2 regions of the Gordonia alkaliphila genome follow, and region 1 is predicted to be linked to the other one. Evidence: predicted binding sites of a transcription regulator. Region 1 holds the regulator's gene; the other holds the start of a gene.

Evidence for each region. Region 1 encodes LexA, which represses DNA repair genes until DNA is damaged. Its sites were predicted from a motif close to CGAACANNTGTTCG; they were not measured.
Region 2: a site for LexA is predicted at 1,713-1,726, ahead of ABD989_RS13980 (HNH endonuclease signature motif containing protein). Genes of this name have one in related genera too.

The regions. Positions count from the first base shown of each region.
Region 1 is NZ_BAABIE010000002.1:232,635-237,048, reverse strand. Features, by position in the region: gene ABD989_RS03000 (DeoR/GlpR family DNA-binding transcription regulator) at 1-121, opposite strand, end outside; gene ABD989_RS02995 (phosphoenolpyruvate--protein phosphotransferase) at 208-1,911, shown strand; gene lexA (transcriptional repressor LexA) at 1,919-2,611, opposite strand; gene ABD989_RS02985 (LysM peptidoglycan-binding domain-containing protein) at 2,764-3,312, shown strand; gene nrdR (transcriptional regulator NrdR) at 3,343-3,807, shown strand; gene hrpA (ATP-dependent RNA helicase HrpA) at 3,852-4,414, opposite strand, start outside.
Region 2 is NZ_BAABIE010000013.1:69,286-73,699, forward strand. Features, by position in the region: tRNA gene ABD989_RS13965 (tRNA-Ile) at 63-136, opposite strand; gene ABD989_RS13970 (AlbA family DNA-binding domain-containing protein) at 297-1,151, shown strand; gene ABD989_RS13975 (PGPGW domain-containing protein) at 1,168-1,644, shown strand; gene ABD989_RS13980 (HNH endonuclease signature motif containing protein) at 1,790-3,460, shown strand; gene ABD989_RS13985 (OPT family oligopeptide transporter) at 3,506-4,414, opposite strand, start outside.

The DNA of each region.
Region 1 (4,414 bases):
CGAGGTCACGGCGCACGGTCTCCCCGGTCACGTCGAAGCGCACGGCGAGTTCGGCCACCGCGACGCGGCCGTGGTTGCGCACCTCGGTGGCAATGGCCTGTTGGCGTTCTTCGGCGTACACGGAAGCCCTCCCGTCCTGGATTGGTTATATCTGTGTTTACCTGTGAACGTGTTGACAAGTCAAGGGTTCACTGTAATCTCGATCACATGGCACAGGTGGAGAGCAGTACCGCACAGAACTATGGGGCCGTCGCCGCGGTGGTCGGCACGCCGGTCGTATCCGGACTCGCCTACGGGCCGGTGATCCGAGTGTCCGGCGTGCCGGAGTACGACGTCGACGCGGCCGCGGAGATTCCCGAAACCGAGCGCGCGGCCGAGGCCGCACGCTTCGTCGCCGCAGCCGAGACGGTGGCGGAGCGCTTCACCGCGCGGGCCCGGGCCAACACCGGCAGTACGGCGGAAGTGCTGGCGGCGACCGCCGCCCTGGCCAAGGACCGCGCGTGGATCGCCACCGCCACCGGACTGATCGAGAAGGGCACGCCGGCCGCCGCGGCCACCGTGCGGGCGATCGACACGATCTCCGACATGTTCGCCAAACTCGGCGGGCTGATGGCCGAACGCGTCACCGACCTCGCCGACATCCGCAACCGGGTGGTCGCCGAGGTTCTCGGCCTACCGGAGCCGGGCATCCCACTGCCCGAGCAGCCGTCGGTCCTGCTGGCCGACGATCTGGCCCCGGCCGACACCGCCGGCCTGGATCCGAAGCTGGTGGTGGCCCTGGCCACCCGCTTGGGCGGGCCGTCGAGCCACACGGCGATCATCGCCCGGCAACTCGGCATTCCGTGCGTCGTGGCCGTCGCCGACCTGAATCGGGTCGATACGGGAGCCATGGTCTTCGTCGACGGCGAACGGGGCGTGGTGGGCGTCGACCCGGATGCGGAGCAGATCGCCGCGGCGGTCGAGGCGGCACAGCAGTTGGCGGCCGAAGTGGCGCAGTGGCGCGGACCCGGCCGCACGGCCGACGGGCACGCCGTGGCGATTCTGGGGAACGTGGCCGACGGTGTCTCCGCGCGCAGCGCCGCCGATCTCGGCATTCTGGCCGGGGTCGGACTGTTCCGTACCGAGCTGGCCTTCCTGGAGCGCCCCGACGAGCCCTCGGTGGCGCAGCAGCAGAGCCTCTACCGCGAAGTCATCGACGCCTTCGACGGCGACAAGGTGGTGATCCGCACCCTCGACGCCGGATCGGACAAGCCGCTGCGTTTCGTGAACCATCCCCACGAGGACAATCCGGCTATGGGGGTGCGCGGCAACCGCATCGTGGCGACGCACCCGGAGATCCGTGAGCACCAACTCGATGCGATCGCGGCGGCCGCGGACGGCGCCGGCGCGGTGCCGTGGGTGATGGCCCCGATGGTCGCGACGGTGGCGGAGGCCCGCGAGTTCGCGGCGCAGGTGCGCGAGCGCGGGTTGACTCCGGGGGTGATGATCGAGGTGCCGTCGGCGGCGGTGCAGGCCGAGAAGATCCTGGCCGAAGTGGACTTCGTGTCCATCGGCACCAACGATCTGACGCAGTACACGATGGCCGCCGACCGGATGTCCGCCGAATTGGCGGCGCTGACCGACCCGTGGCAGCCGGCCGTCCTGGCGCTGGTGGAACGGGTCGGGGCGGCAGGCCGAGCAGCCGACAAGCCGGTGGGGGTCTGCGGCGAGGCGGCCGCCGACCCGCTGTTGGCCTGCGTTCTGGTGGGGCTGGGCGTCAGCTCGCTGTCGTGCGCGCCCGCCGCCGCCGCGCCGGTGGGTCGCAAGCTCGCGACCGTGACGCTGGACCAGTGCGCCGCCGCCGCTCAGGCCGCAGTGGCCGCCGACAGTCCCGTCGACGGCCGGGCTGCGGCCCGGGCGGTATTGGGCTGAACCGGCGTCAGAGGCGCCGCATCACGGTGACGACCTTGCCGAGGATCGCGGCGTCGTCGCCCGGGATGGGCTCGAAGTGCTCGTTGTGCGGCAGCAGCCACACGTGTCCGTCGATCCGCTTGAACGTCTTCACGGTGGCCTCGCCGTCGATCATGGCGGCGACGATGTCGCCGTTGTCGGCCACGTTCTGCTGACGCACCACCACCCAGTCGCCGTCGCAGATCGCCGCGTCGATCATCGACTCGCCGACTACGCGCAGCAGGAACAGGGAGCCCTCGCCGACCAGTTCCTTGGGCAGCGGGAAGACGTCCTCGACCGCTTCCTCGGCGAGGATCGGGCCGCCGGCCGCGATCCGGCCGAGCACCGGGACGTAGGCCGGTGCGGGGACGTTCGGATCCGCCTGATCGGCGGCCGGGGGCGGGGTGCGCTGCTCGTCGCGGACATTCACCGCGCGCGGACGGTGCGGATCGCGCTTGAGCAGCCCGCGGCGCTCGAGCGTGCGCAGCTGGTGCGCCACCGACGAGGTGGAGGCGAGGCCGACGGCCTCACCGATCTCGCGAATGCTCGGCGGATAGCCGCGTTCGCGCACCGAGGAGCGGATGTACTCGAGAACTTCGCGCTGACGCTGCGTCAGTGAGGCCTCCAGGGTGGCCGTCGACAACAGCGGGTCCACGTTCGACGTGTGCGGTCCGTCGTTCATCGAACTTCCTTTCGATCGGGGTCGCCCTCCAATTTAGTCGAGTAGGTCACAGAAATCAAACAATTGTTCGACGTGTCGTAGCGGATGTCCGAGGCGTGGTGTTAACTATCGAACAAGAGTTCATCGAACGTACGAACGATGGGAGTTCCACGATGACCGAGCTGCTGACCCGCCGCCCCGCGTCCGCCTCGACGCTGCCGCAGTCCACCACGATGACCTGCGACGTTCCCCTGATTCAGACCACCTGCCGGGCCACCGGCCGACGTCCGCGCGCGGTCGCCGCCGCCACCCCGGTGTGCCCGGCACCGAGCGTTCGAACGCGTCCGGCGCGGCGCGCCGAGCGCACTGCGTCGCCGACCACGAGCGCCGCTCGGGCGGCCCGTGCCCGTTCGAACACCGTGGATCGTTCGACGGCGGTGCGTCGTCGCTGGGCGGCCGGCGTGCTCCTCGGTGCCGCGCTGGCCGCCGTGGTCGTCGTGCTCGGCATGGTCGGTGAGGACTACGAGAAGGCCGTCAGCGGCGTGCCGGCCCAGACCGAGGTGGTCCACGTGCGCAGCGGTGAGTCGCTGTCGTCGTTGGCCGAGCGGATCGCTCCGGATCGCTCCGCGGCGTCGGTGATCGCCACGGTGCGCGACCTGAACGGTCTCGACGCCAGCGGACTGCGCCCCGGTCAGGCGCTCGTGGTGCCCGCCTACCGCTGAGGCCGCGATGGCGCCGAGTACGCTGGGGGCATGCGATGCCCGTTCTGCAAGAACGACGACACCCGAGTGGTTGATTCGCGCGCCTCCGACGACGGAGCGTCGATTCGACGCCGCCGGTCGTGCTCGGAATGCAGTCGCCGGTTCACCACCGTCGAGTCGGCGGTGCTGGCGGTGGTCAAGCGCAACGGCGTCACCGAGCCCTTCAACCGGGAAAAGGTGATGAAGGGTGTGCGCCGGGCGTGCCAGGGCCGATCGGTCACCGAGGATTCGCTGGCGCAGCTGGCGGCCGCGGTGGAGAACACCGTCCGCGCCTCGGGATCGGCCGAGATCCCCAGCCACGAGGTCGGCCTGGCGATCCTCGGGCCGCTGCGGGACCTCGACGAGGTGGCCTACCTGCGGTTCGCGTCGGTTTATCGGTCCTTCGAATCCGCCGACGACTTTCAGCGCGAGATCGACGATCTGCGCAAGGATTCGCGCCGCGAACCGGTCGGCTGACCCACCGCCGCTGCGTGCGGATCAGCCTCACTCGAAGGCCCGCCTCACTCGAAGGACTCGATGGCCTTCATCACCCGCTTCTCCGAGATCGGTCCCGAGGTCCCCAGCTGCTGCGCGAACAAGCTGACCCGCAGTTCCTCCAACTGCCAGTGAACCAGGTCGTTGAGGGCGTCGTGCCGGTGCGCAGGAAGCGCCGCGAGTCGTCGGTTCCAGTGCGCGATGACCCGGTCCACCGTGTCGAGGCCGGCGTTGTCGCGGGCGGCGGAGCCGGGGAGCGCGTTCAGTCGGGCCTGGGCCGCCGACAGGTAGCGCGGTAGATGGAGCAGGTGCGCCAGCGGAGTCTCGCCGACGAAGCCGTCGAAGATCAGGTGCGCGGTCTGCTCGGCAACGTCGTCGGCCGCGGCGCTGCCGCTGTGCGCGTCGACGGCGCGGGCGGTGGGGCCGAGCGCGGCCAGGGCGCGGGCGGCGTGCATGAAGTACTCCGGTGCGGCGGCGCGGATCACCGGTGACAGACGCTCGCGCAGCGCGGCGAACTGTTCCGGGGTGCGAAGCGACGCCACGTCCGGTTCCTTGGCTAGGGTGTCGGCGATGGCGCGACGTGTGCAGT
Region 2 (4,414 bases), on a different contig from region 1:
GTCTGTGACAACGCTCGGCGGTCTGGTGCTGGCAAGACCCACTCTGGCCAGACCTGTAAAGGTGGGGCGACCGGGGCTCGAACCCGGGACCAGCGGATTATGAGTCCGCGGCTCTAACCAACTGAGCTATCGCCCCCGAGACCCGCAAGCGGGCCGATCCGAAGCCTAGTCGACCGCCTCGGCGCTCCTCCGCGTCGGTGTGCACCGTGTCGGCGGCGGCGAAGACCCACCGACACCCCCGCCGGCGGAACCATCGCCCTGCACTGACCGTCAACGGGCCCGGTAGATTGGCGGTAATGACGACGATCAAAGAGCCGTTGTGGATCATCGGCCTCAGTTTGCTGGCGGTGCTCCTGGCGGCACTCGTCCTGAGCAAGTTGGCTCAGGTGCTTCTCGGCAGTCGAGCCGATCTGCGCTCGTCCACCGGAATTGTCGTCGCCATCATCGGGTCCGCTGTCGGACTGCTGATCGTCGGCGCTGGCACCTCGGCCACCCGCCTGGTCTCGCCGATCCCCATCCTGGCGTGCCTGATCGGCTCGATCGCCGCGATCGGCCTCTACAGCGCCCTCGCCGCCCGACTCCAACGACCGGTACCGACGAGCATTCCGGACCTGCTGGCCGCCGGAGAATCAGACCGGGTGGAGTTCAAGTCCACCGCGCGCGTCAACCTCAAGACCGGGGAGAAGGATCCCCGCATGGAGTTAGTGATCGTCAAAACCCTTGCGGCATTTCTGAATTCCGACGGCGGCACCCTGATCATCGGGGCCGACGACGCCGGAAATCCGCTCGGGCTCGACGCGGACTACCAGACCCTGCGCACGTCCGACGCCGACCGCTACGAACTCTGGATGAACGACCTGGTGGCCGCCGGACTCGGCCAGAACGCCGCCGCGAGCGCCGACATCGCCATCGAATCGCTCCCCACCGCCGACGGGCCCCGCGAGGTCTGCCGGATCAGCGTCACAGCGTCGCCGCGTCCGGTGTACCTCGCGCCGTCCAAGAATGCCCCGCGCGAATTCTGGGTGCGGATCGGCAACTCGACCCGCCAACTCGCCGTGGACCAGGCGGCCGAGTACATCATGCATCGTTGGCCGATGAACGTCGGCCCCAACCTGGCCGCGCAGTTGCGCGCTACCGTCCGTTTCACCTGACGAAAGCGACTCCCGCATGCCCGCCGAACCGAGCCCCGATGGCGACGCAACCGACGTCCCCGAGTCACCCGACGCCGGCGACTCGTCCCCGGGCTACGTCAAGCGCCTCGGCATCCGCTATCAGCACATCCGACACAACCACCCGCTCGGACATCTGCTTCGGTACGTCACGATCACGGTGGGTGTTCTCGTCACCGCCGTCGGTGCCGTCACCATCCCCTATCCCGGCCCGGGGTGGGCCATCGTCTTCCTCGGTCTGCTGATCCTGTCGCAGGAACTCGAATGGGCCGCGAAACTGCGGCACACAGTCATGGGCCTGCTGAACGACGTCTACCGGAAGTACATCGACGGCAACCTCCTGGCACAGGCCCTGCTTGCGATCGGCACGTGCGCAATCGTGCTCGCCACACTCTGGGTCACCGGCGGACTCGCCCTGTTCGCCGGCTGGGTCGGCATCGAATGGGCCTGGCTCGCCTCGCCGTTCTTCGGCTGACACACCTCCGCTACCGCCGGTCCTGCCTACCACTCTCGCAACAACGGGGTGAATGCATCTCCTCGCTTCGAACATATATGTGAGAAATCTATTGCTTTACTCACTTTTCGGCGTACAGTGGAGAGTGAAAGTAGCGACAACTGTCTTGACCTGCGAAAAGGAGGTGATCGACGTGCACGACGCGAACTTCGACGCCGCCGCCCTGCTGGCCGACTTGCACGACGATCAGCTCCTCGCCGTCCAGGAAGCCGCAGAGAATCGCCTGCAGCAGAGCGCCTTGGCAGCCCACCGCGAGGGCGTCCTCATCGACCTACTCGAGGCTCGGGAGCGCACCCGCCGCAAGGGCGAGATCTTCGACACCGCCCTCTACGTGGAGATCTCCGACCGCAGCGCCTACCGGGTGGCCGGGTCGACGTCCATGTACGACCTCTACGCCGAGGGCCTGCGCCTCGGAGTCGGCGAAGCACGGCGCCGTTCCTCGTCGGCCAAGGCGGTCGGCCGTTTCACCTCGATGACCGGCGAGCGCCTGCAGCCGCGCCTCGTCGAGACGGCCGCCGCACTGGCCGCGGGCCAGATCGGCCGCGAACACGTGACCGTGATCGAGCAAGTGATGGACCGCATCCCGAGTTCGGTGAGCCACGAGGACCGTGTCCGCGCCGAAGCCTCACTGGCCGAGGCCGCCCGCCGCCTCGATCCGCAGGGCGTCATCACCGTCGGCAACCGACTGCTGGCCTATCTCGATCCGGACGGCGCCCTCACCGACGATCGAGAACGCAAGCGCCAACGGATGTTCGTGCTGCAGCCGCAGGACCGGCAGCTGATGAGCAAGGTCCGCGCCATGCTGACCCCGGCCCTCCGCGCCGACCTCGAGGTAGTCCTCACGCAGTGGGCCGCGCCCGGAATGAACAACCCCGACGATCCCGACTCCCCGAGCGGCGCCGCCGACCAACCCGGACTGGATCCCACCCGGCTCGCCGCCGCTGCGGCGCGCGACGATCGCCTCTTCGGCCAACGCCAGCACGACGCCCTGCGCGCCCTCTGCCGGTGGGCGATGGCGCTGGCCGGTCAGCCTGCCCCCGAGCGCATCCCGTCGCAGGTGGTGATCACCGTGTCCGACGAGGACTTGGCCCGACAGTCCGGTGTTGCACTCACCGCGACCGGCACCCGGCTGCCGGTCACCGATCTGGTGGAGTATGCCGCGCACGCCGTTCCGTATCTGGAAGTGTTCGCCGGCGCCACGTCCCAGGTGCTCTACCTCGGGCGCGGCAATCGCTTCGCGTCCCTGGCCCAGCGGCTGGCGCTGTTCGGCCGGGACCGAGGCTGCACCGGCCCCGGCTGCACGGTCCCGTTCCACCGCACCGAGATCCACCACATGCCCGACTGGGCCGAGGGCGGCGTCACCGACATCGACCATCTGGGCGGCGCCTGCGGCCGCCACAATCGATGGAGCGGCCGACACCGCGGCCAGTGGGAGAACACCGTGCTGCCCGCCCAGTCGGCGGCAGGCGCCGCTGCCACCGATGCCGGGCGCGTCGGCTGGCGACCGGCCGGGCGCGAGGGCCCCTGGCAGATCAATCCCGTCTTCCACCCGGAGAAACTCGCCCCGCACCACCAGGTTCCGGGTGCGCACAACCGACTCGATGAGTCCGATGACGACGGCCTCGCCGAACCGACGACGCGACCGCTGGAACGGCCCCGCCCGTCGCCGCTGCGGATCGTCGATCTGACCGACATTCCGCCGCCCGATCCGGATCAGGACGCGTCGGCCCACGAATCGGGCGCCGAGGCGATCCTGGACCTACTGCTGACAGCCTGACCGGCACTGCCGGTCGGGCCGTCAGTCATGTCCGGGGTACCTGTTTCAGAGCACCGACTTGACCGGCGGACCATCGTACGGCGCGGAGGCGACGCTGCGCGTCTTCCGGTACAGCCAGACCACCAGCGCCGCGAAGACGATCACGCCGACCAGCTGTGCCCAGTTGCCGTACCCGTCCGGGATGAACGGCAACTGCAGCGGCTCGTCCTTGCCGCTGGCGGCGACGATGCCGGCGAAGATCACGCCGTACAGGCTCTCACCGACGATCAGGCCGGTCGCCATCAGGACGCCGAGACGCTTGCGGCGCGCCGCATCGGTCACGTCGCGTTCGGCCCACTTGTCGTAGGCGCGGCCGATGAACGCACCGATCGGGATGATCAGCGTCACGGCCATCGGCAGGTACATGCCCATGCCGACCGCGAGCGGCGGGACGCGGAGGCTCTTGGTGGTGCGCTTGAGGACCTCGTCGAGCACGATCACCACGGCACCGATCACCGCGCCGAGACCGAGCAGGCCCCAGTCCAGTTCGTCGCCGAAGATGCCCTCCGCCAACGACGACATCAACGCCGCCTGCGGGGCCGCCAGGGCGTCGGCCTTGGCGCCGGGGGCACCGGCGAAACCGAACGCGGTGTTCATCAGCCCCAGCACCGGCGGGATGATCACGGCGCCGAAGCACACGCCGATGATGAGGGCCACCTGCTGCTTCCACGGCGTCGCACCGACCAGCTGGCCGGTCTTGAGGTCCTGCAGGTTGTCGTTGGAGATGGTCGCGACGCCGAACACCACGGCGGCTGTGAACAGTGTGTACGCGGTCATCGCCAGCGCATCCTCGGAGCCGTGGGTCAGCTTCAGCAGGAGTGCGGCCAGCAGCACGACGACGATGCCGACGCCGGAGATCGGGCTATTCGACGATCCGATCAGACCGGCCATGTAGCCACACACCGCGGCCACCAC